2 regions of the Streptomyces violaceusniger Tu 4113 genome follow, and region 2 is predicted to be linked to the other one. Evidence: predicted binding sites of a transcription regulator. Region 2 holds the regulator's gene; the other holds the start of a gene.
What was found. Region 2 encodes HrcA, which represses chaperone genes, less so after heat shock. Its sites were predicted from a motif close to TTNGCACTCNGNNNNNCNGAGTGCNAA; they were not measured.
Positions count from the first base shown of each region.

Region 1: a site for HrcA is predicted at 5,172-5,198, ahead of STRVI_RS04215 (FmdB family zinc ribbon protein). Genes of this name have one in related genera too.

Region 1 covers NC_015957.1:915,570-927,308, reverse strand. The annotation lists gene STRVI_RS04230 (5-formyltetrahydrofolate cyclo-ligase) at 1-379, shown strand, start outside; gene STRVI_RS04225 (penicillin acylase family protein) at 504-3,266, opposite strand; gene STRVI_RS04220 (potassium/proton antiporter) at 3,501-5,006, shown strand; gene STRVI_RS04215 (FmdB family zinc ribbon protein) at 5,209-5,589, shown strand; gene STRVI_RS04210 (S-methyl-5'-thioadenosine phosphorylase) at 5,687-6,532, shown strand; gene STRVI_RS04205 (RcpC/CpaB family pilus assembly protein) at 6,791-7,354, shown strand; gene mscL (large conductance mechanosensitive channel protein MscL) at 7,487-7,954, shown strand; gene STRVI_RS04195 (hypothetical protein) at 7,962-8,150, opposite strand; gene STRVI_RS04190 (AMP-binding protein) at 8,154-8,696, opposite strand; gene STRVI_RS04185 (P1 family peptidase) at 8,899-10,041, shown strand; gene STRVI_RS04180 (FAD-dependent oxidoreductase) at 10,130-11,128, shown strand; gene STRVI_RS04175 (PTS fructose transporter subunit IIABC) at 11,136-11,739, opposite strand, start outside.
Region 2 covers NC_015957.1:8,897,013-8,908,751, reverse strand. The annotation lists gene hemW (radical SAM family heme chaperone HemW) at 1-1,211, shown strand, start outside; gene STRVI_RS36795 (DUF3097 domain-containing protein) at 1,213-2,031, opposite strand; one part of gene STRVI_RS49290 (IS5 family transposase) at 2,112-2,663, opposite strand; one part of gene STRVI_RS49290 (IS5 family transposase) at 2,666-3,043, opposite strand; gene STRVI_RS36780 (MBL fold metallo-hydrolase) at 3,096-3,854, opposite strand; gene hrcA (heat-inducible transcriptional repressor HrcA) at 4,020-5,036, shown strand; gene dnaJ (molecular chaperone DnaJ) at 5,037-6,170, shown strand; gene STRVI_RS36765 (nitronate monooxygenase) at 6,373-7,464, shown strand; gene STRVI_RS36760 (16S rRNA (uracil(1498)-N(3))-methyltransferase) at 7,461-8,204, shown strand; gene STRVI_RS46765 (hypothetical protein) at 8,361-9,032, shown strand; gene STRVI_RS36750 (histidine triad nucleotide-binding protein) at 9,110-9,469, shown strand; gene STRVI_RS36745 (ribonuclease Z) at 9,473-10,393, shown strand; gene STRVI_RS36740 (PfkB family carbohydrate kinase) at 10,646-11,737, shown strand.

The sequences.
Region 1 (11,739 bases), 8.0 Mb from region 2:
GGTGCTGCTTCCGGTGCTGCTCGATGACGACGATCTCGACTGGGGCGAGGACGAGGGGCCGGAGCGGCTGGCGCCCGCCCGGCGCGGCCTGCTGGAGCCCGAGGGACCGCGGCTCGGCCCGGAGGCGGTGACCCGGGCGGACGTGGTGCTGCTGCCCGGGCTCGCGGTGGACCGGCGCGGGATGCGGCTGGGCCGCGGCGGCGGCTCCTACGACCGGGTGCTGGCCCGGCTGGTGGGCGCGGGGGCCGGTCCGGCGCTGGTGGTGCTGCTGTACGACGGTGAGGTGCTGGACGAGGTGCCCGAGGAGGGCCACGACCGCCCGGTGCACGCGGCGGTGACCCCGTCGGGCCTCCACCGCTTCACACCGCGGCCCCGCTGAAGGCGCCCTGAGGCGTCTCCCGGCGGGGCCGCGAAAGTCGGCGGGCCCGGGACCGACCGGAGGCGAAAACGCCCCTCAGACGGCCACCGGGCCCTTCAGAGCCCCGTGCGGGGCCCCGGGGTCGCTACGGGGTGAGCGCCAGCTCGTCGTCCGTCGACTTGTCCACGGCGCTCTTGCTGAACGCCCAGGGCAGCAGCTCGCCCTTCGCCCACTTCTCGGTCTGGTCCGTGTAGTGCGCGTCGTAGGCGTGGCCGGAGGCACCGGTGAGGTTGATCCAGCGCGACTTGTCGAGGTTGTCGAGGTTGACGACCATCCGCATCGACGGGACCCAGGTGACGTCGTAGCCGCCCGCCGCGTTCCAGCCGGTGGCGTTGACCGCCGCCTCGCCGCCGGAGAGGTTCCACGGGCCGCGGTTGAGGAGCCACTGCACCACGCCGGGGCCATCGGTGCCCAGGGTCTGGTTCTTCAGCGTCAGCCGGTGCAGCCGGCCCCAGCTCCAGCTATTGATGTCCTTGCCCAGCTTCGCGGTGAGCTCGGAGCGCGCGGCTCGCATGGCCTGCCCGAGCAGCTCGTCACGGTTGGTGGCACCGGGCTTGTTGCGGGTGCCCGCCGTCTTCCACCAGTTGTTCTTCGGATCCTTGATGATGTCGCGCACGACCTCGTACCAGCGGTCGCCGCCGTCCGGCTGGGCCATGTCGGCGTCGCGCTTACCGCATTCGCGCACCAGCCGGGCGTTGCCGTTCAGATCCTCCAGCGGACCCGAGTCGTCGGCCGGGCGCACCCGCAGGCACTCCCCCTTGACCCGCAGCTCCTTGGGGAGCTTGTCGCCGAAGGCCAGCTTGAGGGTGTTGCGCCAGACGGCGTTGAAGTACGCGGCGGCCGCCGAGTCCGAGTCCTGGGTGTAGTCCCAGCTCTCCAGCAGCTTCTGCGCCTGCCGTACGTAGTCGTCCTTGACGTCGATCTTCAGCAGATAGGGCGTCAGCACCTTGGCGATCTCGCTGCTGTTGTCCATCTGCAGGGACTGCATGTCGTCCGTGGAGATCTTCCCGCCGTCCTTGGTCTTCGACTCGATGAGGTCGGTGATGCGCTGGCTACGCGCGCCGTACCCCCAGTCGTCGGTCAGCAGATACGGGTAGTTCTTCTTGTCCACGACGGCCTGGTTGGCGGTGACGATATAGCCGCGATCGGGGTTGAGCTCCCAGGGCAGCGCCGACTGCGGAATGTACTTGCTCCACTTGTAGCGCGAGTCCCAGCCGGGCGCCGGATAGCGGCCGTCGCCCCTGGAGCGCACCGGGATCTGGCCGGGCGCCTGATAGCCGATGTTGCCCTTGGTGTCGGCGTAGATGAGGTTCTGGGAGGGGACCGCGAAGTCGCGGGCCGCCTTACGGAAGTCGCTGAAGTTCTTCGAGGTGTCCAGCTTGAAGACCGCGTCCATGGTGTTGGACGGGGTGAGCGCGGTCCACTTCAGCGCCACCGCATAGCCGTCGCCGCGGTCGGGGGCCACATCATCGGCGCCGCTGCCCACCGGGGCGTCCTTGCCGACGGAGGTGAGCTCGTCATCGCGGTCGGAGACGATCGGGCCGTTGTTGGTGGTGCGGACGGTGATCGTCCGGCTCTTGCCGCCCGCGACCTTGATGGTCTCCTCGCGGGTGGTGAACGGGAGCTGCTTGCCGTCGTAGAGATAGCCGTTGTCGGTGACCTTCTCCAGGTACAGGTCGCTGACGTCGGCGCCCAGGTTGGTCATGCCCCAGCTGATGTCCTGGTTGTGACCTATGACCACGCCGGGCAGACCGGCGAAGGTGAAGCCCGCCGCGTCGTACGGACAGGCGCTGGTGACCTGCTTGCAGTGCAGCCCCATCTGGTACCAGACGGACGGCAGCTGGGGCGCCAGGTGCGGGTCGTTGGCGAGCAGCGGCTTGCCGGTGGTCGTGTACTTGCCGGAGACGACCCACGAGTTGGAGCCGATACCGGTCCCGTTCGGGCCGAGCAGCGCCGGGACGTCGTCCAGGGTCTTGGAGAGCGAGGAGAGCTGGCCCTGCAGCCCCTGAGCGGCTCCGGTGGCCCCTCCGTCCGCCGTGCCGCCCGTACCGCTCGTGGAGCCCGCCGGGGTGGCCTTGGGATCGAACTCGTCCGTCAGCTCGTTGACGCCGCCGCCCTGGACGATCGGCTTGTTCCGGCTGTACGGGTAGGACGGGTAGAGCTCATCTATCTGCTTGGCGCTGAGCCTGCTGGAGGCCAGTGCGCGGTCCACCTCGTCCTGCATATTGCCGCGCAGGTCCCAGGCCATCGCCTTGAGCCAGGCCAACGAGTCGACCGGGGTCCACTTCTCGGGCTTGTAGCCGTCGTTCTTGAAGTCCAGGGCCGCGTACTCGACGGACAGCGCATCGCCCTGGTGGTCCTTGAGATAGGCGTTGACGCCGTCGGAGTAGGCCCGCAGATACTTCTTGGTGTCGGGCGAAACCTTGGTGTCGTACTCCTGCTTGGCCACCCGGTGCCAGCCCATGGTGCGCAGGAACGCGTCGGTCTCCACCTGGCCGGAACCGAACATCTCCGAGAGCCGCCCGGCCGTCATATGGCGGCGGACGTCCATCTCCCAGAAGCGGTCCTGGGCCTGGACGAACCCCTGGGCCCGGAAGAGGTCCTCGGAGGTACCGGCGTAGATCTGAGGTATCCCATAGCCGTCACGTTTGACCTGAACGGGTCCGGACAACCCCTTCAGCTGCAGCGATCCCGTGGTCTCCGGGAATGAGGCACGAACTGTACTGATGCTCCAGTACGCGCCGTAGCCGACGCCCCCGACGAGCAGCAGCACGACTGCGATCACGAACAGGCGGAGACGTCGGCTCTTCTTCTTTTTGGGAGAAGAGCCGGTTGTGTTGGCGGGCATCGCTGTCCTTCGAGGGGCAGGGTGAACCTGGAGTGCTGGAGCAACCATAGGCGCAGGGCTGTCGCCGCCCCTACGCGGAGTCATGACTGACGCTTCGCACCGGCCACCGACCGGGCTCGTACACCTCGGCGAAGGCTCCTCGTGGGAGGCTCGCGTCAAGATCCCGTAAAATGTTAGGTAAGGCAATGAAGTTCCGGTCGGCGGGGCCCTGTTCGCAGCGTTCCCTCCGCTCCCGTGAGAAAGGGTCGGCCCCTGACTGTTCACCACCTCAATGAACTGCTGTTGATCTGCTCGCTCGTCCTGCTTTTCGCGGTGGTGGCCGTAAGGATCTCCTCGCACAGCGGGCTGCCCACGCTGCTGATCTATCTCGGGATCGGTGTCGCGATCGGCACGGACGGGATCGGCGTCACCTTCAACGACGCCGAGCTGACACAGGTCCTCGGCTACGCCGCGCTGGTCATCATCCTGGCCGAAGGCGGTCTCGGCACGAAGTGGGGCGAGATCAAACCCGCCCTGCCGGCGGCCGCCGTCCTGTCCACCGTGGGTGTCGCGGTGAGCGTGGGGCTCACCGCGACCGCAGGACACTATGTGGTGGGACTGGACTGGCGGCAGGCGCTGATCATCGGCGCGGTGGTGTCGTCCACGGACGCGGCGGCGGTCTTCTCTGTGCTGCGCACGGTGCCACTGCCCAAGCGGCTCACGGGCGTCCTGGAGGCCGAGTCGGGCTTCAACGACGCCCCCGTGGTGATCCTGGTGGTCGCCTTCTCCAGCCACGGCGACCTGGAGCCCTGGTACACCCTGATCGGCACGATCGCCCTGGAGCTGGCGATCGGCGCGGTGATCGGCCTCGCGATCGGCTGGCTGGGCGCGTACGGCCTGCGGCATGTGGCGCTGCCCGCCTCGGGTCTGTACCCGATCGCGGTGATCGCCATCGCGGTGACCGCCTACGCGGGCGGTGCGCTGGCACACGGCTCCGGCTTCCTCGCCGTCTACCTCGCCGCGCTCCTCATGGGCAACGCACGGCTGCCGCACTGGCCGGCGACGCGCGGCTTCGCCGAGGGGCTGGGCTGGCTGGCCCAGATCGGGATGTTCGTCCTGCTGGGACTGCTGGTCACCCCGCATGAGCTGGGCGATGACGTCCTGCCCGCCCTGGCGGTCGGGCTGGTGCTGACCGTGGTGGCCCGGCCGGTGTCGGTTCTGGTCAGCACGGCGCCGTTCCGGCTGCACTGGCGGGAGAAAGCACTGCTGTCCTGGGCCGGGCTGCGCGGGGCGGTGCCGATCGTCCTGGCGACCATCCCGGTGGTCAGAGATGTGCCCGGCAGCAGCCGGATCTTCAACATCGTCTTCGTGCTGGTGATCGTCTACACCCTGGTCCAGGGGCCGACGCTGCCCTGGCTCGCCACCCGGCTGCGGCTCGAGGAACCCGAGCCGGCCGACCTGGGCATCGAATCGGCGCCCCTGGAGCGGCTGCGCGGCCATCTGTTGTCTGTGTCGATTCCCCAGGCGTCCAAGATGCACGGCGTCGAGGTCGGCGAGCTGCGGCTGCCCACGGGGGCCGCGGTCACGCTGGTGGTCCGGGGCGGGACCAGCTTCGTACCGCTGCCCTCGACGGTGCTGCGGCGCGGTGACGAGCTGCTCGTGGTGGCCACGGACCCGGTGCGCGACGCGGCGGAACGGCGGCTGCGGGCGGTGGGCCGGGGCGGCAAGCTGGCGGGCTGGCTGGGCACGGGAGCGGGCTGAGGGGGCGGGCTGGGGGGCGGGAGCGGGGGCCCGCCGGGGGTCCGCGAGGGCCCGGAACGGGAGCCGGGAGCGGGAGCCGGGAGCGGGCCTCGGACGGTGGGTTCGATCACCGTACATCCCGTCCCAGTGGACTGACGCGCAGGAATACTGCACTATGGAGCGTCGTTAGCACTCATTGAGTGAGAGTGCCAGGAGGAAGAACGTGCCGACCTACCAGTACCAGTGCACCGAGTGCGGCGAGGGCCTCGAGGCGGTGCAGAAGTTCACCGACGACGCGCTCACCGAGTGCCCCAACTGCACGGGACGCCTGAAGAAGGTGTTCTCCGCGGTCGGCATCGTGTTCAAGGGCTCCGGGTTCTACCGGAACGACAGCCGCTCCTCTTCCAGCAGCACGAGCGGCGGTTCCAGCAAGCCGGCGGCGAAGAGCGACAGCTCCGACTCGTCGTCTTCCTCGTCCTCGTCCTCGGACTCTTCTTCCTCGTCCTCTTCCTCGACGTCTTCGTCGTCCGGGTCTTCGTCGTCCGGGTCTTCGTCGTCCTCGGCGTCCTCCTCGTCGTCTTCGTCGTCGAGTTCGGCCGCCTGACCCGGCCACCTCTCTTCGGCTTCATCGGCACCCCGCCGCCTCCACCGGGAGGAGGCGGGGTGCCGTTCGTGCGGACGCGGGTGGCTAGGGTGATCGCATGGTCGAGACCAGCAGGCAAGCAGACATAGGGGTCATCGGGGGATCGGGGTTCTACACGTTCCTCGACGACGTGACCGAGATCACTGTGGAGACTCCCTATGGGGCGCCGAGCGACTCGCTCGTCCTCGGCGACATCGAGGGGCGACGGGTCGCCTTCCTCCCGCGGCACGGCCGCAAGCACCACCTGCCGCCGCACCGCATCAACTACCGCGCCAACCTCTGGGCCCTGCGCTCGCTCGGGGTGCGGCAGGTCTTCGGCCCATGCGCGGTGGGCGGGCTGCAGCCGGAGTACGGACCTGGAACGCTGCTCGTCCCGGACCAGCTGGTGGACCGCACGAAGGCGCGTACGCAGACCTACTTCGACGGCGAGCCGCTGCCGGACGGCCGGATTCCGAACGTCGTGCACACCACCTTCGCCGACCCGTACTGCCCGGTGGGGCGGAGCGCGGCCGTGGACGCGGCGCGCGGACGCGGCTGGGGGCCGGTGGACGGCGGGACGATGTGCGTGATCGAGGGGCCGCGCTTCTCCACCCGGGCCGAATCGCGCTGGCATGCGGCACAGGGCTGGTCGGTGGTCGGCATGACGGGCCACCCGGAGGCGGTGCTCGCCCGTGAACTGGGCCTCTGCTACACGTCGTTGACGCTGGTCACCGACCTGGACGCGGGTGTGGAGACCGGTGAGGGCGTCACCCACACCGAGGTGCTGAAGGTCTTCGGGGAGAACGTGGGCCGACTGCGTGAGGTCCTCTTCGACGCGGTGGGCAAGCTGCCGGAGACCTCCGCGCGGGACTGCCTGTGCACCCACGCCCACGACGGCTGGGACCTGGGGATCGAGCTTCCGTAGGGGCGGTGCGGGGTGGACGGGTAGACGCGCACGGCGGCCGCTGTGGGGCGGGTGTCGCTCGCCTGGGTGACCGAGTTGTCCACAGCCCGGTGGCCGTCCACAGGCCCGAGCGGGATCGGGTGGGGGCGGGCATGGTGAGGGGGCCAGAAGCACTCGGTCCCTCACGGCAGGCGGTGATGTGCCATGTCCCATCCGTCCCCCACTCTCGCGTTACCCCGCTCCGCTCCCCCGGCCCGTGCGGTGCCACGCTTCGATCCGGTGCGCACCGAGCGCTCCGGCGGATTCCGGCTGCGGCGGGCCGTGCGGCGGCGGCGCCGTGCGATGGCGGCGGGGCTGGCGCTGACAGCCGCCGCACTCGCGGCCGCGGCACCGCCCGGACAGGGCCACACGGACGCGGAGTCCTCGCGGGTGCCCGCTCCGGCGGGCGAGGAGCGTCGGGGCGGCCCGATCCCGGCCATGGTGTCGGCGCCGGTCCGGATCGCCGACGCGGCGGCGGTGCGGCTGCTGCACCCCGGTGACCGGGTGGATGTGCTGGCCACCCCGCTCCCGGGCGCCACACGGACCGGGTCGTCCGGTGCCACGGCACGGGTGGTCGCCCGTGGGGTCCGGGTGGCCCAGGTGCCGGGTTCCCGGAGCGGCCGCTCGACGACCGACGGCGGCGCGCCGGAGCCCGGTGCGGAGGCGAGCAGCGACAGCGCGCTGGACGAAGGGATGGACGGCGGCGGGGCGCTGGTGGTGCTGACGGTGCCGCGAGCGGACGCCACCGCCCTGGCCGGGGCCGCGGCCGGCTTCCGACTGGCGGTGACGCTATGCCGCTGCTGACTCCCCCGACTCCCCTGATGTCCCTCTCACCTGCGGGTGTAGGTTGCGGAACCGTCCGCTCCAGCACCGACGCGGCGAGAGAGAGGCAGTGGGTTGAGCCAGGAGAAGGTAACCGAGGAGAAGAAGAGCGTCATGGAAGGGTTCAAAGCCTTCCTGATGCGCGGCAATGTGATCGATCTGGCCGTCGCGGTCGTGATCGGAGCCGCCTTCACCGCCGTCGTGAACTCAATAGTGAAGGGCCTCATCAACCCCATAGTCGGAGCCTTCGGCACGAAGGATCTCGAGAAGTACCGCTCCTGCCTCGAGGGGCCCTGCGAGACCAACGCCGCGGGCGATATCGACCACGGCATTCCGATCCTCTGGGGAAGCGTGCTCTCGGCCGTGCTGACCTTCCTGATCACCGCGGCGGTGGTGTACTTCCTGATGGTGCTGCCGATGTCACGCTATCTGGCGCGCAAGGCCGCCAAGGAGGCGAAGGCGGAGGAGGAGCAGGCCGTCGCGGAGGCGGAGGAGATCCTCCTGCTGCGCCAGATCCGCGACGAGCTGGTCGCGCAGCGTGGCGCGGCCGTCGACGGTGGCGGCAGCGGCTCCAGCGCCTAGGGACCCGTCAGAGGTGGTGGGGCGGCTTCTCGTCGAGGAACCGGGCCAGACCAGCGGCATCGTCGGCGCTGTCACCGCCGGGAACCCGCTCACCCCACCCGTGGTCCGTATCGTCCGATGACCGCTGCGCCAGTGGATCGTCGAAGATCAGCGCGGCGGCCGGATCGCGCGGTCCAGGGGCAGGGGCGGTGTTCATGCCTCAAGAGTACGGCCCGGGCAGCGGCTCGGTGTATCGGCCGAGCTCGTCGTGCCACCACAGGTCACGCCCGGGCGTCCAGGACACCGGGCAGGCCAGCCGGTGCACGACCAGCACGGACCGCACCCCGGGGCAGCCGGCCAGCGCCCGGTCGACCTGCCGCTTGAGCGGCTGCAGCTCCCCGCGGTGCTGCCCGGCGTCCGCGGTGATGACGACCTTCGCGTCGACCTCCCTGATCCGCTCGCGCAGCTCATGGGGGCGCAGCCCCACGGGGAGGCTGGCGCGGACGACGTCGAGCCGGCCGCAGGCGAGCGTGGCGATCACGGACTCGGGCACCAGCGGCAGATGGACCGCCACCCGGTCCCCGGCGCGGACGCCGAGCCGGGTGAGTGCGGCGGCGGCCCGGGCCGCCTGGTCGAGCAGCTCGGCATGGGTGAGCTCCTCGGTGCAGTCCGGCTCGCTGATCCAGCGGAGGGCGACCCGGGCGGCCCGCCGAGTGTCGGCGGCCAGTGTCGGGAGCTCCTCCGTCCGAGACGTACGGGGCACGGCGGTCTTCTTTCGGACGGGGGCGAACGGCATACAGCCCAGACTGCTGTCACGCAATCAACGTCTGATGAACGCCCTCTATATGAGAGGTCCTCATCCCGTCCTGCACCCTTCGCCGGCGATCGCGGGCGGGCGGACAAGGGAGTGGTTCGCGCCTCGGTCCCCGACCATGCCATGGCTTCCCGTGCTACGCATAGCTTCCATGGACGCCGAGCGGACAAACTCCGAATCAACCCCCACCGGTCCTGCCGACGGCCTGACGGATGTCCACGGACTGCGGGTGGGCCATGCCCAGCGGTCCGGTGGCGGCCGGCTGACCGGGACGACCGTGGTGCTGGCCCCGGAGGGCGGTGCGATCGCCGCGGTCGATGTGCGCGGGGGTGGTCCCGGCACCCGGGAGACCGATGCCCTCGATTCGAGGAATCTGGTTCAGCGTGTCGATGCCATCGTGCTGACCGGCGGCAGCGCGTTCGGGCTCGACAGCGCCTCGGGGGTGGCCTCGTGGCTGGAGGAGCACGGCCGGGGCTTCCGGGTCGGTCCCGATCCGGCGCAGGTCGTTCCGGTGGTCCCGGCCGCCGCCCTCTTCGACCTGGGCCGGGGCGGCGACTGGCGGGCCCGCCCGGGTGCCGCGCTGGGGCGCGAGGCGATCGAGGCGGCGGCCGGTTCGGAGCCGGGGGCGCCGGTCGCGCAGGGCAATGTGGGGGCGGGCACGGGCGCGGTGGCCGGTGGGCTCAAGGGCGGCACCGGTTCGGCCTCCACGGTGCTGCCGTCCGGTGTCACGGTGGCCGCGCTGGTGGTGGTCAACGCCGTGGGATCGGTCGTCGATCCAGGTACGGGTGTGCTGTACGGGGAGCACTACGCGCCGTCGGACGAGGGCGGGCCCCGCAGGCCCAGTGCGGCCGAGCACGCGGAGGCGATGCGCCGACTGACCGACGCGCGGGCCGAGTCGGGGCGGCGGCAGGCCGCGTCGATGCGGCCTCCGCTGAACACCACGCTGGCCGTGGTCGCCACCGATGCCGTGCTCACCCGGGCCCAGGCGCACAAGCTGGCGGGTACGGCGCATGACGGTCTGGCGCGGGCCGTCCGGCCGGTGCATCTGCTGTCCGACGGCGACACGGTCTTCGCCCTGGCCACCTGCGGGCGTCCGCTGATACCGGAGAGCGGCCCCGAGGGCTCCGACGATCCGGCGTTCGGGGTGCACCGGGAGAGCGGTGCGCTGAACGAGGTGCTGGCAGCCGGGGCGGATGTGCTGACCCGGGCATTGGTCAAGGCGGTGCTCGCGGCGGAGACCGTGGACGGCCCGGGCGGTGTCTTCCCCGCGTACCGGGATCTTTACGGCCGCTGATCCGGCCCGTTGCTCTTTCGACCGGCGGTAAGGATGCGTCCGGCCGGGCGAGAAACGGGTCGGGGAGACGGAGAGAAGGGGGGTTGATTTGGACACCGATCTGCTGATCGTCGGGGGTGGCCCGGCGGGCTGCGCCGCCGCCGTGATGGCGGCGAGCGTGGGGATGCGCTCGTTGCTGATCGAGTCGGGCGACGCGGTGTGCGGGGCGCTGCGGCGCATCCCGGTGCTGAGCAATGTCCTCGGAGTCACCAACGGCCCGGATCTGGCAGCGGCAATCGAGGCCGGTCTGGCGCGATGTGATCTGTGCCGGGTGGAGCTGGGCAGCCGCGCCACGCTGATCGACGCCTTCGACGACCGCGTCGAGGTCACGGTCGAGACCGTGGCGCCGGTGGGGCCCGCGCGGGGGCGTGGGGCGCGGCTGACCGCTCCGTTTGTGGTCGTCGCCACTGGGGTCGGGCCGCTCGATCCTGAGGGCGTGGGATGGCTCGGGGGCGTGGCGGGCCGGGCGCTACCGCCGCTGTGGGAGGCGGATCCGGCGGCGATCGACGGCCGGACGGTGCTGGTCCTGGGCGCGGACCGGCCCCTGGGCACCGTGGCGCGGGCTCATCCGGGGCTGAGGACCCGCTTTGTGGTGGCGTATCCGCCCGAGGACGCCTACAAGACCGAGGAGATCCGGCGGGACTCGCGGGTGGAGCTGGTGGCCGTGCGGCGGCTGGAGTTGGGGCCCTCCTCGGCACCGGTCAGCGCCGAGGTCCGGACGGTGGAGGGCGAGCGACGGGTTCTCACAGCCGGTCTCGGCTTCCTCAACCTGGGCAGCGCCCCGGCGCCCCCGGCCGGGGCCGTGGCCGCCGACCGGTCCGGGTACTGCCCTCCCGCGAGCCAGCACCCGAGGGTCTTCACCGCCGGTGATCTGCGGTCGGTTCGCTTCCAGCGGATCGCGACCGCCATGGGGTCGGGTGGCGAGGCCGCGCTCGGTGCCTACTACGCATCGCGCGGCCTGCCCACGGAGACCGGGGAGCTGCCCACGGAGACCGGCGGTCCGCCCAGGGACGTGGGCGGGCCGCCGGACCCGGCAAGGGGTGGCTGAGATGCGGTCAGGCCGCGACCGCCACCTTCGACTCGTCCTCGGTGGTACCGCCCGGGGCGGCCTTGCCGCCCGCCTGGCCGGTGGCCTCCGCCTCCGTCGCCTTCCGCAGCCCCTTGAGGAAGACCACCAGACCGGCCGAGACCACCGTGCCCGCCACGATGGCCAGCAGGTACAGGAACGGCTCGCCGATCAGCGGGACCACGAAGATGCCGCCGTGCGGGGCGCGCAGCGTGCAGTCGAAGGCCATCGACAGCGCACCGGTGACGGCACCGCCCACCATCGAGGAGGGGATCACCCGCAGCGGATCCGCCGCGGCGAACGGAATGGCGCCCTCAGTGATGAAGGAGGCACCCAGCACCCAGGCGGCCTTGCCGTTCTCCCGCTCGGTCTTGGTGAACAGCCGTCCGCGCACGGTGGTGGCGAGGGCCAGTGCCAGCGGCGGGACCATACCGGCGGCCATCACCGTAGCCATGATCTTGAGGCTTCCGGTGGAGGGGTCCGACACCGCGATACCGCCGGTCGCGAAGGCGTATGCCACCTTGTTGACCGGACCGCCGAGGTCGAAGCACATCATCAGGCCGAGGAGGACGCCGAGACCGATGGCGTTGGCA
Region 2 (11,739 bases):
GTGAGCCCATGCCCGAGGACGGCGCACTGCCCGCGACCGCTTTGGCGGGGGCGGAGCGGCGGCCGCTGGGGTTCTATCTGCATGTGCCGTACTGCGCCACCCGCTGCGGCTACTGCGACTTCAACACCTACACCGCCAGTGAGCTGCGCGGCTCCGGCGGTGTGCTCGCCTCGCGGGACAACTACGCCGAGCAGGTCGTCGAGGAGGTGCGGCTGGCGCGGAAGGTGCTGGGCGACGACCCACGGCCCGTGGAGACCGTCTTCGTCGGCGGCGGGACCCCGACCCTGCTCGCCGCGGCGGATCTCGGGCGGATGCTCGGGGCGATCCGGGAGGAGTTCGGCCTGGCCGCGGGGGTCGAGGTCACGACCGAGGCGAATCCGGAGTCGGTCGATCCGCGCTATCTGGCGGAGCTGCGGGAGGCGGGGTTCAACCGGATCTCCTTCGGGATGCAGAGCGCCCGGCAGCCCGTCCTGAAGGTGCTGGACCGTACGCATACCCCGGGGCGGCCGGAGGCGTGCGTGGCCGAGGCGCGGGCGGCCGGGTTCGACCATGTGAACCTGGACCTGATCTACGGGACGCCGGGGGAGAGCGACGCGGACTGGCGGGCCTCCCTGGAGGCGGCGCTCGGGGCGGGGCCGGACCATGTGTCGGCGTATGCGCTGATCGTGGAGGAGGGCACCCGGCTCGCGCGGCGGATCCGGCGCGGCGAGGTCCCGATGACCGACGACGATGTGCACGCGGACCGCTATCTGATCGCCGAGGAGATCCTTTCGGCCGCCGGGTTCACCTGGTACGAGGTCTCCAACTGGGCCACTTCGCCCGCCGGGCGCTGCCGGCACAACGAGCTGTACTGGCGCGGCGCCGACTGGTGGGGCGCCGGCCCCGGCGCGCACAGCCACGTGGGCGGCGTGCGGTGGTGGAACGTGAAGCACCCCGGGGCGTATGCGCAGGCCCTGGGCGAGGGCAGGTCGCCCGGCGCGGGCCGGGAGCTGCTGACCGCCGAGGAGCGCCGGGTGGAGCGGATCCTGCTGGAGCTGCGGCTGGCCGAGGGCTGCCCGCTGGAGCTGCTGCGCCCGGCCGGGGCGGCGGCCGCGGCACGGGCGCTGGAGGACGGCCTGCTGGACCCGGAGCCGTACGGACGGGGACAGGCCGTGCTCACGCTGCGCGGGCGGCTGCTGGCGGACGCGGTGGTGCGGGACCTGGTGGACTGACCTACCGCCCTGCGGTGACGTGATCGATCAGTTCCTCCACCCGCCCCAGGAGCTCCGGCTGGAGGTCCTTGTAGGTGTGGACCGTGGACAGGATCCGCTGCCAGGCGGCCCCGGTGTTCTCCGGCCAGCCCAGGGCGCGGCAGACGCCCTTCTTCCAGTCCTGGCCGTGCGGCACCGTCGGCCAGGCCGGGATGCCGACGGAGGACGGCTTCACGGCCTCCCAGATGTCGATGTAGGGGTGGCCGAGGACCAGCACATGCTCGCCGGTGACCTGCGCGGCGATACGGGACTCCTTGGAGCCCGGCACCAGATGATCGACGAGGACGCCGAGCCGGGCGTCCGGGCCGGGGGCGAAGTCATCGACGATGGCGGGCAGGTCGTCGACGCCCTCCAGGTACTCCACGACGACGCCCTCGATACGCAGATCGTCGCCCCAGACCCGCTCCACCAGCTCCGCGTCATGGCGCCCCTCGACATAGATGCGCCCCGCACGGGCGACCCTCGCGCGCGCTCCCGGAACGGCGATCGACCCCGAGGCCGTGCGCTGGGGCGCGCTGGGGGCCGCCGCGCGCGGGCGTACGAGGGTGACGGCACGCCCTTCGAGCAGAAAACCGCGCGGCTCCATGGGGAAGACGCGATGTTTGCCGAAGCGGTCCTCCAGAGTGACCGTGGGACCCTCGGCGGTCTTCTCGCAGCGGATCACGGCGCCGCAGAAGCCGGTGGTGACCTCCTCCACGACGAGGTCCGGTTCGGCGGGGACCTCGGGGGCGGGCCGCTGCCGCTTCCAGGGCGGGGTCAGGTCCGGGTCGTACTGTCGCATCCGGATGACGATAGCGCGCGACGACCGCCCGCTCCTGTAGTGCGGACAACTAGGTGGACGCCTAGGACTTGTCCGGGCGATCATGTGCGAAGCCAAATGACCAGCGCGGCTGTGGTGGCTGTGCCGAGGAAGACGTAGCCGCGTTTGTCGTAGCGAGTGGCCACGGCCCGGGACTGCTTCAACCTGTTGATCGCCCGCTCGACCGTGTTGCGCTTCTTGTACCGTTCCTCGTCGAAGCCGGGTGGCCGTCCGCCGCGTGAGCCTTTACGCAGGCGGGCGGCCTGACTGTCGGACTTCTCCGGGATGATGTGCCGGATGCCCCGTCGTCGCAGGTAGTCGCGGCAGGGCCCGTTGCTGTAGGCCTTGTCAGCGGCGAGGCTGTCGGGCTTTGTGCGCGGTCTGCCCGGCCCCGGCCGTGGAACGCGGATCTTCTCCAGCACCGGCTGGAACTGGGTGCAGTCCGCCCGCTGTCCACCGGTGACAATCAGGGACAGCGGGCGGCAGCGGCCGTCGGCGCTCAGGTGGAGCTTGCTCGTGAGTCCGCCGCGCGAGCGGCCCAGTCCCTCACCTCCTGCACCACCTCCACCAGCCGGGCGAGCAGGCTCTGCCACGGAGGCTCGTCCTGGTGTTCTGCTGTTTCGGCCCCCTTTGACGCGGCTGCCGGCGGCGGATCTGTGCGAGCACCGGCCGCGTGCTGATGAGCGCGCACGATGGTCGAGTCGACCGCCAGGTCCCAGTCGATGTCGCCCGCGGCGTCGGCCGCGGCTTGGACCTGCTGCAGCAGGCGTTCCCAGGTGCCGTCGGCCGACCATAGCCGGTGGCGTTCATAGACGGTCTTCCACGGTCCGAACCGTTCGGGCAGATCACGCCACTGCACCCCGGTGCGCACGCGGTGCAGGATCCCGTCGATCACCTGTCGATGATCCCGCCACCTGCCACAACGTCCATTGCTGACCGGCAGGAACGGCCGCAGTCGTTCCCACTCCGCATCCGTCAGATCACCCCGCCCCATGCCACATCAACGATTCAGACACGAGGCAGTCACATGATCGGCCGGACAAGTCCTAGTTGGGCGGCTGGGTGGGCGCCTGGGTGGGCGCCTGGAGAGACACGCCGAAGCGGGCCGCCAGTTCGTCGCGTTGGGCCCGGACGAACCCGGCGTCCACGACCGAGCCGTGCCCCGGGACGTACCGCGCGTCCGGGCCGCCGAGGGCGAGCAGTCGGTCGAGGGCGGCGGGCCAGCGGCCGGGGATCGCGTCGGGCCCGGCCTGGGGCGGGCCGGACTCCTCCACCAGATCGCCGCAGAAGACCACCTCGGGCCGGCCGGGCACCAGAACGGCCAGGTCATGGGCGGTGTGGCCGGGCCCCACATTGGCCAGCAGCACCGGCCGGTCGCCCAGGTCCAGGGTGAGCTCCCCGGAGACCAGGTGGTGCGGGCCGACCAGATGGTCCACGGCCTCGGTGGCGGCGTCCCGGTCCACTCCGTGGCGGATCGCGTCCTCGCGCAGCGTCTCCCGCTCACGGCGCAGCAGCTCGTCCATGCCCGTGGCCCCGTACACCTCGCAGCCCGCGAAGGCGGCCGAGCCCAGGACGTGGTCGAAGTGCGGATGGGTGAGCGCGATCCGGGTGGGGCGGCGGCCGGTCAGCCGGGTGATCAGGGCGCGCAGCTCGGCCCCGGCGCGCAGGGTCGCGCCGGTGTCCACGACGAGGATGTCGGTCCGGCCGACGACCACGCCGACCGTCTCGTCCCACTCCGGCAACCGACGGCGGGCCACACCGGGTGCGAGCCGCTCCCAGCCTGCCTCTTCCCAACACGTCTCCATACCGCGACGCTAGCTCAACGGGGATGGGGGAGAGTTGCTGCCAGCGGCGGCTCTTGCCCATGCCACCGCACCCCGCCGTACACTTGGCGAAGGGGTTCTGGCACTCGTGCCCGGTGAGTGCCAGGCGGACGACCTGATGAGACCGCTGGACTGGAGGTGCGCGGGGTGCTCAGCGAACGCAGACTCGAGGTGCTGCGTGCCATTGTCCAGGACTATGTGGGGACGGAGGAGCCGGTCGGCTCCAAGGCGCTCACCGAGCGGCACCGGCTGGGGGTCTCCCCGGCCACGGTGCGTAACGACATGGCCGCTCTGGAGGACGAGGGGTTCATCGCTCAGCCGCATACGAGCGCCGGGCGGATCCCCACGGACAAGGGCTATCGCCTCTTCGTGGACAAGCTGGCGGGCGTGAAGCCGCTGTCCAGCCCGGAGCGGCGGGCCATTCAGAACTTCCTGGACGGCGCGGTCGACCTCGATGACGTGGTGGGCCGCACGGTCCGGCTGCTGGCGCAGCTGACCCGGCAGGTGGCGGTGGTGCAGTATCCGTCGCTGACCCGTTCGACGGTGCGCCATGTGGAGCTGCTGCCGCTGGCCACGGCCCGGGTGATGCTGGTGCTGATCACGGACACCGGCCGGGTGGAGCAGCGCATGGTGGACTGCCCCACCCCGATCACCGAGGACTCGCTGGCCGATCTGCGCGCCCGGCTCAACAGCCGGGTCGTGGGTCGGCGTTTCGCGGATGTGCCGCAGTTGGTGCAGGATCTTCCGGAGTCCTTCGAACAGGAGGACCGGGGGACCGTCTCGATCGTGCTGTCGACCTTGCTCGAGACGCTTGTGGAGGAGACCGAGGAGCGGCTGATGATCGGCGGCACCGCGAACCTCACGCGTTTCGTGCATGATTTCCCCCTGACGATCCGGCCCGTCCTGGAGGCGCTCGAGGAGCATGTCGTCCTCCTCAAGTTGCTGGGCGAGGCCAAGGACTCGGGTATGACCGTGCGGATCGGGCATGAGAATGCTCACGAGGGGCTCAACGCCACCTCGGTCGTCGCGGTCGGCTACGGTTCCGGCGACGAGGCGGTCGCCAAACTCGGCGTGGTCGGACCGACCCGCATGGACTACCCCGGAACGATGGGAGCGGTACGCGCAGTGGCACGTTACGTCGGACAGATCCTGGCGGAGTCGTAAGTGGCGACGGACTACTACGCAGTCCTGGGCGTGCCGCGTGATGCCTCGCAGGACCAGATCAAGAAGGCATTCCGCCGGCTCGCACGCGAGCTGCATCCGGATGTGAACCCGGATCCGAAGACCCAGGAGCGGTTCAAGGAGATCAACGCCGCTTACGAGGTCTTGTCGGACCCACAGAAGAAGCAGGTCTACGACCTGGGCGGGGACCCGATGTCCGGGGCCGGCGGCGGTGGCGCCGGCGGGTTCGGAGGGGGCTTCGGCAACTTCTCCGACATCATGGACGCGTTCTTCGGGTCCGCCTCGCAGCGCGGTCCGCGCTCCAGGACCCGGCGCGGTCAGGACGCGATGATCCGGCTGGACGTGGAGCTCAGCGAGGCCGCGTTCGGGACCACCAAGGACATCCAGGTCGACACCGCGGTCGTCTGCACGACGTGCAGCGGCGAGGGCGCGGCGCCGGGCACCTCGGCGCAGACCTGTGACATGTGCCGTGGCCGTGGTGAGGTCTCGCAGGTGACGCGGTCCTTCCTGGGCCAGGTCATGACCTCGCGGCCGTGCCCCCAGTGCCAGGGCTTCGGCACCGTGGTGCCGACCCCGTGCCCGGAGTGCGCGGGCGACGGCCGGATCCGCTCGCGGCGCACCCTGACCGTGAAGATCCCCGCCGGCGTGGACAACGGCACCAGGATCCAGCTCGCCGGTGAGGGCGAGGTCGGACCGGGCGGCGGCCCGGCGGGCGACCTGTATGTGGAGATCCACGAGGTCCCGCATCCGGTCTTCCAGCGGCGCGGTGACGATATGCACTGCACCGTGACCATCCCGATGACGGCGGCGTCGCTGGGCACCAAGGTGCCGCTGGAGACGCTGGACGGCCTGGATGAGGTCGACATCCGGCCCGGTACCCAGTCCGGCCAGTCGATCCCGCTGCACCAGCGCGGCGTCACCCATCTGCGGGGCGGCGGCCGGGGCGATCTGATCGTGCATGTCGAGGTGACCACCCCGACCAAGCTCGACCCGGAGCAGGAGGAGCTGCTGCGGCGGCTGTCCAAGCTGCGCGGCGAGGAGCGCCCGATCGGCGAATTCAAGCCGGGGCAGCAGGGGCTGTTCTCGCGGCTGAAGGATGCGTTCAATGGGCGGTAGGCGCTCCGGCCGGGGGTACGGGGGTTGTCCCCCGGGGGTGCGGTAAGCCGGGGCAGCAGGGGCTGTTCTCGCGGCTGAAGGACGCGTTCAACGGACGGTAGGCGCTTATGGGCCGCGATACGGCCCGTAAGGGCGCCGCTGGCGCCCGCAGCGCCGCTGATCCGGTGGGGAGCCCGTGTGGAGGGCATGGCACGATGTGGCCATGTCCTCCGCGCTGACCGATCTTTACCGGTACCCGATCGTGCAGGCGCCGATGGCGGGTGGAGCCTCCTGCCCGCAGCTCGCCGCCACTGTCTCCGAGGCCGGTGGCCTCGGTTTCCTCGCTGCCGGCTACAAGACGCCGGAAGCGATGTATGAGGAGATCAAACAGCTTCGAGGGCTGACCGGACGGCACTTCGGTGTCAATCTGTTCATGCCGCAGCCGGCCAATGCCGACGCGGCTGCCGTCGGGGCCTACCGGGCGCGGCTCACGGGTGAGGCGGCCTGGTACGAGACTCCGCTGGGCGACCCGGACGCGGGCTCGGACGACGCGTACGACGCCAAGCTCGCGGTACTCCTCGACAACCCGGTTCCGGTCGTCTCGTTCACCTTCGGCTGCCCGACCCGCGCGGTCCTCGACGCCTTCGCCAAGGCCGGCACCCGCACGATCGTGACCGTGACCTCGCCCGTCGAGGCGCAGACCGCCCAGTGGGCGGGCGCCGACGCCGTCTGTGTGCAGGGCGTGGAGGCGGGTGGCCACCAGGGCACGTACAGCAATGACCCGGCCGTCGACGGGATGGGCGCCGGGCTCGGTCTGCTGTCGCTGATCACGCTGGTCCGTGAGTACGTCCAGGTCCCGATCATCGCGGCGGGCGGGATCATGCGCGGTTCGCAGATCGCCGCGGCGCTGGCCGCGGGCGCGGTCGCGGCCCAGATGGGGACCGCGTTCCTGGTGTGCCCCGAGTCCGGGGCGAACGCCCTGCACAAGCAGGCGATGACGGATCCGCTGTTCGGCCGGACCGAGCTGACCCGCGCCTTCTCCGGCCGCCCGGCCCGGGGCCTGGTCAACCGCTTCATGCGCGAGCACGGCCCGCACGCGCCCGCCGCCTACCCTCAGTTGCACCACATGACGTCGGGCCTCCGTAAGGCGGCCGCCAAGGCGGGCGACCCGCAGGGGATGGCGCTGTGGGCCGGGCAGGGGCACCGGCTGGCGCGCGAGCTGCCCGCCGCGCGGCTGGTGGAGATGCTCGCGGTGGAACTCGACGCCGCGCGGGCCGAGTTGGGCCTTCAGGTCCAGCGGGGTGCGGTGTCGTGACCGCCCCGGTGTTCGTGGCCGACTCCCTGGCGGGTGCGGCCGCGGGGGCCCGGGTCTGGCTGGAGGGCCCGGAGGGGCGCCACGCGGTGTCCGTAAGGCGGCTGCGCGTCGGTGAGCCCGTGGTGCTGACGGACGGCCACGGTACGGGCGTCCAGGGCACCGTGGCGGCCGTCGAGGGCAAGGACCGGCTGCAGATCGCGGTGGACGAGGTGCGCCAGGAGGCGGCCCCGGACCCGAGGATCACCGTCGTCCAGGCGCTGCCCAAGGGCGACCGGGGCGAGCTGGCGGTGGAGACCATGACGGAGACCGGTGTGGACGCCGTCGTTCCGTGGTCGGCGTCCCGCTGCATCACCCAGTGGAAGGGCGAGCGCGGCCTCAAGGCGCTCGGCAAGTGGCGGTCGACCGCGCGCGAGGCGGGCAAGCAGTCCCGTCGGCTGACCTTCCCCGAGGTCCCGGACGCGATGACGACCAAGCAGGTTGCCCTGCTTCTCGCCGAAGCCGCGTTCGCGGCCGTGCTCCACGAGGAGGGCGGCGAACCGCTCGCGAGCGCCCAACTGCCCGCGCGCGGCGAGATCGTGCTGGTCGTCGGGCCCGAAGGGGGCGTGTCCCCCGAGGAGTTGGCGGCCTTCGCGGAGGCGGGCGCGCGGCCGTACCGGCTGGGCCCGAGCGTGCTGCGCACCTCCACGGCCGGAACGGCGGCCGCCGCGCTGCTGCTCGGCCGCACCGGCCGCTGGGGATGAGAGAGGCCCCTCCGGGATGAGAGAGGGCCCCTCTGGGGTCTCTTCGCGCTTCAGTGCGCCCGTACCTGGCCGAGGACGGCCTTCCGATAGGCGTCGGCCGATGGGAACCTATCCCCTATGGGGGTATTGAGTCAGGCAAGGCGGGGACGGACGCTCTTGTCCGTCGCGGCGGTCGGCGCGGCGGTCGCGGTGACAGCGTGTGAGCCGACCGGCGGCGGCATCAGCTCCGTGACGGTCGCGATCACCACGGACCAGGTCGTCACGGAGGCGCTGGAGCGGGGCGGGGTCGGCGTCCGCTGGATGAGCTGCAACGCCGAGTTCAAGAACGGCCATACGGCCGGTGCTTCGCCCTCGCGGAGCGACCGGTCCGGGGAGACCGACGCGCGCGTGGACTGCCACGGCAGGACCGACAACGACAAGGACATCAGGATCAAGGGCCGGGTCACCTACGTACGCGCGGACCACTGCGTCCGGGGCGATGTGACCGGCGAGGTGGACGGCCGGAAGGTCTTCGAGGCGCAGGTGATCGGGGAGTGCCAGGGCGGCGGCCCGGACACCGACAGCCCCCGGCCGACCTTCAGCCACTCGTGGAACCGTCCGACCACGGAGAGCCCTCAGCCGACCCGTAGTCACCCGTGGGACCACCGGACCACCGAGGCCCCCCAGCCGACCCGGAGTCACCCGTGGGACCGCCCGACCACCGAGAGCCCCCAGCCGACCCGCAGCCACCCCTGGGACCACCCGACCACCGAGGGCGGCGCCGGTCGGACCGGTGCCGGGGACAGCGCCGGTAAGGACGGTACCGAGGGCGGTAGTCAGGGCCAATAGGCCGCGATCTCTCGCGTCGGCAGGGGCTCCCGGTACCATCCGGACCGTATGTGCCGACGATCCGTAAGGAGCCACCGGTGGCGGGAGAACCGCAGGCCGACTGCCTGTTCTGCAAGATTGTCTCGGGGGAGGTGCCGGCCACCGTCGTCCGCGAGACGGACACCATCGTCGCATTCCGTGACATAAACCCCCAGGCACCCACCCACATCCTGGTGATCCCCAAGGTGCACTACCCGGACGCGGCCTCCCTCGCCGCGGCCGAACCGCAGGCCGCCGCGGATGTGCTGCGCGAGGCGGGCGCGGTCGCCGCCGATGAGAAGCTCGTCGAGACGGGCTACCGCGTGGTGTTCAACACCGGCTCCGGCGCCGGCCAGACCGTCTTCCACGCCCATGCCCACGTCCTGGGCGGCCGCGGGCTCAACTGGCCCCCCGGATAACCCTTGTCCGCACGGGAACTGATCGTCCTCGGCACCGCCAGCCAGGTGCCGACCCGGCACCGCAACCACAACGGCTATCTGCTGCGCTGGGACGGCGAAGGCCTGCTGTTCGACCCCGGCGAGGGCACCCAGCGCCAGATGCTGCGGGCCGGGGTCGCCGCCCATGACATCGACCGGATCTGCGTCACGCACTTCCACGGGGATCACTCGCTGGGCCTGGCCGGGGTGATCCAGCGGATCAACCTCGACCGGGTGCCGCACCGGGTGACCGCCCACTACCCGGCGAGCGGACAGCGGTTCTTCGAGCGGCTGCGGTACGCGACCGCCTACCGCGAGACGGTGGCGCTGACCGAGGAGCCGGTCGCCGGTGACGGCGCGGTGCTGGCCCGCACCCCCGCGTACACGCTGGAGGCGGCCCGGCTCTCGCACCCCGTCGAGTCGTACGGCTATCGCCTGATCGAACCGGACGGCCGCAGGATGCTGCCCGAGCGGCTCGCCGCGTTCGGCGTCCGCGGCCCGGACATCGGCCGGCTGCAGCGGGAGCGGGCGCTGGAGATCGAGGGACGTACGGTCACGCTCGAAGAGGTCAGCGAGGTGCGCCGGGGGCAGCGCTTCGCGTTCATCATGGACACCCGGCTGTGCGACGGCGTCTCCGCACTGGCGCAGGGGTGCGATCTGCTGGTCATCGAGTCGACCTTCCTGGACGAGGAGGAGGCGCTGGCCGTCGAGTACGGGCATCTGACCGCCGGGCAGGCGGCCCGGGTCGCGGCCGGGGCGGGGGCGCGGCATCTGGTGCTGACGCACTTCTCGCAGCGCTACGGCGATCCGTCCGACTTCGAGCGCCAGGCGCGGGCCGCCGGGTTCGAGGGGCAGCTCACGGTCGCCGAGGACCTGATGACGGTGGCGCTGCCCAAACGGCGCTGAGGGCACCGCGGCGAGGGCGCCCGGGCCGCGGGGGTCGGTGCAGGCCGCGCCGCGGCGGGGCCGCCCTGCCGCGGGGGTCGGACGGATCGCCGCGCCGCGGCGCGCCGGCACGGCAGACGCCCCGAGGGGGTGACGCTTGCCGGTCCCCGGCCCGTTGTCCGTGCCATCGTGCACACTGTCCGCACCCGCATCCGACGATGGAGGCGGACCGGTCAGACCTGGGAGAGCGCGGTGACGACACACAAAGGCGACATGCTCACAGCGGGTTACCCCCTGCTCGACCCGCTCGAGGCCGTTCGCCGGCCCGGTGACCCGGCGTGCGACGTCTATCTCACCGGCACCGTCTTCCTCGACATCATCTTCACCGGTCTGGACACCGCCCCCGTCCGCGGCACCGAGTCCTGGGCCCGCGGTATGGGCTCGAGCCCCGGCGGCGTCGCCAATATGGCCACCGCCCTGGCCCGGCTCGGCCTGCGCACCTCGCTCGCCGCCGCCTTCGGCGACGACCATTACGGGGACTACTGCCAGGACGCCCTGGACCGCGGCGAGGGCATCGATCTCTCGCTCTCCCGCACGATCCCCGGCTGGCACTCCCCGGTGACCGTCTCGATGGCCTACGAGGGCGAGCGGACCATGGTCTCCCACGGCCATGAGGCCCCGCCGCCCGAGGAGCCCGCGCCCCGTTGCCCGCCCCCGGCCCGCGCCGCCGTGGCCTCCCTGGTGCCCGGCAGCGGCCAGGAGTGGGTCGCCGAGGCCGCCCGCCGCGGCAGCAGGGTCTTCGCGGACGTCGGCTGGGACGACACCGGCCGCTGGGATCCGGCCGACCTCGCCGAGCTGGAGCACTGCGAGGCGTTCCTGCCCAATGCCGAGGAGGCGATGCGCTACACCCGCACCGACTGCCCGCGTGCCGCCGCCCGGGCCCTCGCCGACCTGGTCCCGCTCGCCGTCGTCACGCTCGGCTCCGAGGGGGCGTACGCGGTCGACGGCCGCACCGGCGAGACCGCAGAGGTGCCCGCGATCTCCGTGGAGGCCCTGGACCCGACCGGCGCCGGGGACGTGTTCGTCGCCGGTTTCGTCACCGGCACGCTCGCCGACTGGCCGCTCGCCGATCGGCTGGCCTTCGCCGGGCTGACCGCCGCGCTGTCGGTGCAGGAGTTCGGCGGCTCGCTCTCCGCGCCCGGCTGGGTCGAGATCGCCGCCTGGTGGCAGCACGCCCGCTCCTACGACGACCAGCCCGGCCGCGCGCTGCGCCGCTACGCCTTCCTCGACCGGCTGCTCCCGGCCGCCGCCCGCCCCTGGCCGCTGCGCCGGGCCGTTCCGACGATCGGTTTCCGCCAGGCGTAGCG